2 regions of the Metabacillus sediminis genome follow, and region 2 is predicted to be linked to the other one. Evidence: riboswitches for the same ligand, from Rfam matches in the RefSeq annotation. Region 2 holds a riboswitch; the other holds the start of a gene.

Region 1 (2,202 bases), 1.3 Mb from region 2:
TCTGCGTTTTATTGCCCCTGATCCGTACGCGACACCCATGGAAGCAGCCGCTCCGCTTGCCCCAATATTCATTGCGAAAAATAAACTCAGGATGATCGCTGCAGCTTCCATCATAGCAGAGCCCTCAACCGTGCAGACCGCATTCTGTCTTTTGGCTGCCATTCCAGCGGCCGGATCTCGCATCATTTACATCGATTGCAGGCTGGGTGCATGGCTTGCATCCGATGCTCGGGTATCCTTGATCGTGGAGAACATTGTAATCCAAATCATTTTTGTGGGCATAACGCCAGACATCTTTCCATGTCCAGTGAATGAGCGGGCAGATTTTAACATTTTCGAATTTATCATCTCTGTTCAGAAACTGGGTGTTTTTCCTTGAAGGAGATTGCTCTCTGCGCAATCCGGAAATCCATGCTTTTTCGCTGCTCATAACCTCTCTGAGAGGAAGCACTTTCCTGATTCTGCAGCATTCATTCGGATCCCTCTTCCATAGTTCATCCCCGTGCTTTGCAGCCTGTTCAGCTACAGTTAGAGGCGGCTTTTTCAATAAAATATTTAAATCTGGGTACCTTGCCTTTACACGGTCAATCAAATCATAGGTTTCTTTAAAATGGAGCTCTGTATCTAAAAATACGATTCTGGCATCCTTTTTAATTTTTGATATGAGCTCGATCAGAACAATCCCTTCAATACCAAAGCTGCATGCGTAAACTAAATCGTCCTGATAATGTGAATACGCCCATTTTAGAACGTTGAGCGCTTCGACCGTTTTGTCATCATTTTCGAATTCTGGAGCGGTTTCTGTCCAATTTTCGAATGTCAGCATAAATTTACACTCCTCTTTTTTAAAACCAACGCAAAAAGGCAGGAACGCGCCGCTGCATAAACAAAGAGCAGGCAAACCGTTCCCGCCTCTAGTTTGTCTAGTCAGCGTACTCATATTGGATTTTTATTTCAGTCTGACTTTTTCATTTTTCTCAAGCTGAATGATCTTACCATCCTGGACAACCAGGGTGATGGATCCGTATTTCATTGCCTGAAGCATTTCTTTTAGCTTTCCGATAACTTCTTCAAGCTGATCCTGCTCCCCCACGGACAGCCCCTCCCCAATACAAAAATAAAAAGCCTTCCATTTTAGAAAGACTTGTGAGGTGTATTCCCCTTATCTCCCAAAATGGATTCCATTTTGCTGGATTTAGCACCTTGCTTTCAAGCAGGTTGCCGGGTTTCAAAGGGCCAGGTCCCTCCACCGCTCTGGATAAGTATGATGTGTTATTGATTTCAAATTTTAGCACAATTCGAACGATTGTCAACCCGAGTTATCGGGTAGGTTTTATAAAAAATCTAAAAATGTGCGAATTACCCAGTGATTTCAGCAGCTTAGAATTTTTTTTGTCAGTAGGATACAATTAGCTAAAGAGGTGAAATTCATGAAAAAGACGATTGTTTCATGGAGCGGCGGAAAAGACAGTACAATCATGCTTCACAGGCTTTTGCAAAACCCGGAATATCATATCTCCGGACTTTTTACATCGATCAACCGGGTTGCCCGCAGCGTCCCTTTTCATGGAATCAGAGAGGATTTGCTTAAAGATCAGGCAGCAAGCCTCGGTCTTGCTATTCAATTCATAGAACTCTCTCCATCTCCATCTAATAATGAATATGAGGAGAGCCTGGGCGAATTTCTTAAAAGCTGCAAAGAAAATCAAATCACTCATGCTGCTTTTGGCGACATCTTTTTAAAGGATATTCGGGAATATAGAGAAAACCTTGTCATGGACAGTGGTTTACAGGCTGTTTTTCCTCTATGGAGAGAGCGGACCGACTCTTTGGCTGGACAATTTATAGCTGATGGCTATAAAGCGTTTATTTGCGGTATAGATGGATCGAAGCTTCCATATTCTTTACTGGGACATCACTATGATGGAGCATTCATTGAAACCATAAAAAAATCAGCCGATCCATGCGGAGAAAACGGGGAGTTTCATACCTTTGTGTACGGCGGACCGATTTTCAGCACAGAGCTTTCATTTGCGGCAGCCGGCACGGAAAACACGTTTTCTGATTTCCGTACACTTTTGCTGCAGCGGGAGGATAACACATGATTGGTAAAGCGTTCTTGTCACTGATTGGTTTTATGATGGCAGCAATCGGCTATTCCTTTTCCTTCTCTTCAAAATGGAGCAAAGAAGAGCTGAATGA
Region 2 (2,202 bases):
CAACCATTAATTTTGCCCCAATTGGAGATACGCCCTTTCAAAAACTGCTTGGCCACAATTCAGAGATTATGAGACAGTGGACAAGTCTTGGCGAAACACTTGAGGCGGACGGCGCCTTATCAGCCGAGTTAAAAGAACAAATTAGAAGAACGCTCGCACAGGAAAACGGCTGTGAATACTGCAAGGCAAAGGGTAAGCCCGATCCGGCTGAATTTGATGAGAAAACCTCTTTAGCAGCAGGATTTGCAGAAGTATTTCTAAAGCATAAAGGATCCATTCCGGAACCCGTTTTTGATGTAGTAAAAAAGGGTTTCACCGAGAAGGAAATAAGCGAGCTTTGTGCTTTTATCTGTTTTAGCACGGCTTCCCAATTTTTTGGAGCAATGATGGCGCTGAAGCCTTCGGAAGAGAAAGGACTTTGAATTATTTTAAAATCAAGTATGGGGGCATCGTTAAGCAGCTTTGAAGCAGAAATATTGGAGGCTTGAGAGCATGGAACACGCCTCTGCCATATGGCTATTTAGCACAAAATATACGCTCTGCCTGATCCACTAAGATGTGTATCATTAAGGGGCGTTAACTCTCGGTTGAATGGAAAGTTTTTTCAAAAAAATGTTGCAGGCTTCAAAAAATGGTGATAATATTCAGCTCAGGAAATAAAATTTCATACTATTCAGATTGCACTCTTATCCAGAGCAGGCGGAGGGATTTGGCCCTATGATGCCCAGCAACCGACCGTAATTCCGTCGCGAGACGGGGCGCGAAAGCAAGACGCGCCAGGGTTTTGACCCTGAAGGCACGGTGCTAATTCCAACAGAAAGGTTTTTTACCTTTCTGAGAGATAAGAGGCTTTAGAAGACGACTTTAATTCTTCAAGCCTCTTTCTTTATGAGAAAGGGGCTTTTCCTATTTTTCCGGTAAGAAAAGCCCTCGAAAAACGTCCGGAATATTTGAATTAGGGGGAGTAAGATCATGACAAAAAAATATGCAAAGACCATTCTGGCTGCGCTTCTCATTCTTGCCATGCTTGCAGGCTGCCAGCCGAAAGTTGGGGAACAGGCAGGAACAGAAGCAAAAGCAAGTAAAGACAATGCGCTCGCAGGAAAGAAAATCGCCCTTATTATGCAGCAGAACCTTGGAACATTCTCTGCTCAATACATAGAAGGGGTTAAAGAGCAGACGAGCAAGTTTGGCGGGCAAACAGTCGTGTTTACCTCTGACGGCGATTTGGCAAAAATGGCATCCAACGTGGATGCAGCAATTAATCAGGGATTTGACGCGATTCTAATTGACCACGGAACGAAGGAAGCACTGACTGCCGGAGTGGAAAAGGCAATCAGCAAAAAGATTCCGGTTGTCGCCTTTGATGCAGGTGTAGAAGCAAAAGGAGTAACCTCAATCGAACAGGGCGATCAGGATATGGCGCAAATGACCCTTGAACAGCTGGCTAAAGATTCGGGCGGAAAAGCAAATATCGTGAAAATTTGGGTGGCAGGCTTTGCCCCGATGGAACGCCGCCAGGTTGCGTATCAGCAATTTTTGAAAGAAAACACAGGCATTAAGGAAGTGGCCGCATTTGGTGCCGCCACCCAAAATACGGCTCTTGATACACAGGCTCAGATGGAAGCGATCCTTAAGCAGTATCCAAACAAAGGCGAGATTACAGCCGTTTGGGCTGCCTGGGATGAATTTGCTAAAGGTGCCGTCCGAGCTCTTGAACAGGCGGGAAGAACCGATATCAAGGTTTATGGGATTGATATGAGTGATGAGGATCTTCAGATGATTCAAAAGGAAAACAGCCCATGGGTCGCTTCTGCAGCAGTGGATCCGAAAGACATCGGCCGCATCCAGGTACGCTATGCTTATCAGAAAATCAATGGGGACAGCGTGGAGGAAAAAGTGAAATTGAAGCCGGTATTTGTGACGAAGGAAGCCCTCCCGAATGAGCAGGTGACAACGAATGACCTGGATCAGCACGTAAAAGGCTGGGGGAAAAGCGAACAGGGCTATACGGATGAGCTGAAAAAGCTTGAAGAAGGAAAATAAGAGAGAAGGAGGGAGGAAGATGAGCCTTCTGCGAATGGAGAACATCTCCAAAACATTCGGAAGTGTGGAAGCACTGAAGAATGCCCATATAGAGGTGAAAAGCGGGGAAGTTCATGCGCTGCTTGGAGCGAATGGAGCGGGGAAAAGCACGCTGAT

What was found. A riboswitch is a leader RNA that binds a small molecule or an ion and turns the genes downstream of it on or off. The one in region 2 is predicted to bind S-adenosylmethionine.
Region 1: linked by a shared signal. The riboswitch ahead of WCV65_RS09550 (YezD family protein) and the one ahead of WCV65_RS02790 (sugar ABC transporter substrate-binding protein) in region 2 are both predicted to bind S-adenosylmethionine.

What each region holds. Positions count from the first base shown of each region.
Region 1 is NZ_CP147407.1:1,810,713-1,812,914, reverse strand. It holds gene WCV65_RS09560 (inorganic phosphate transporter) at 1-111, opposite strand, end outside; gene WCV65_RS09555 (phosphoadenylyl-sulfate reductase) at 125-826, opposite strand; gene WCV65_RS09550 (YezD family protein) at 950-1,093, opposite strand; SAM riboswitch class I at 1,160-1,265, opposite strand; gene WCV65_RS09545 (hypothetical protein) at 1,431-2,105, shown strand; gene WCV65_RS09540 (hypothetical protein) at 2,102-2,202, shown strand, end outside.
Region 2 is NZ_CP147407.1:512,121-514,322, forward strand. It holds gene WCV65_RS02785 (carboxymuconolactone decarboxylase family protein) at 1-422, shown strand, start outside; SAM riboswitch class I at 684-848, shown strand; gene WCV65_RS02790 (sugar ABC transporter substrate-binding protein) at 1,024-2,046, shown strand; gene WCV65_RS02795 (sugar ABC transporter ATP-binding protein) at 2,066-2,202, shown strand, end outside.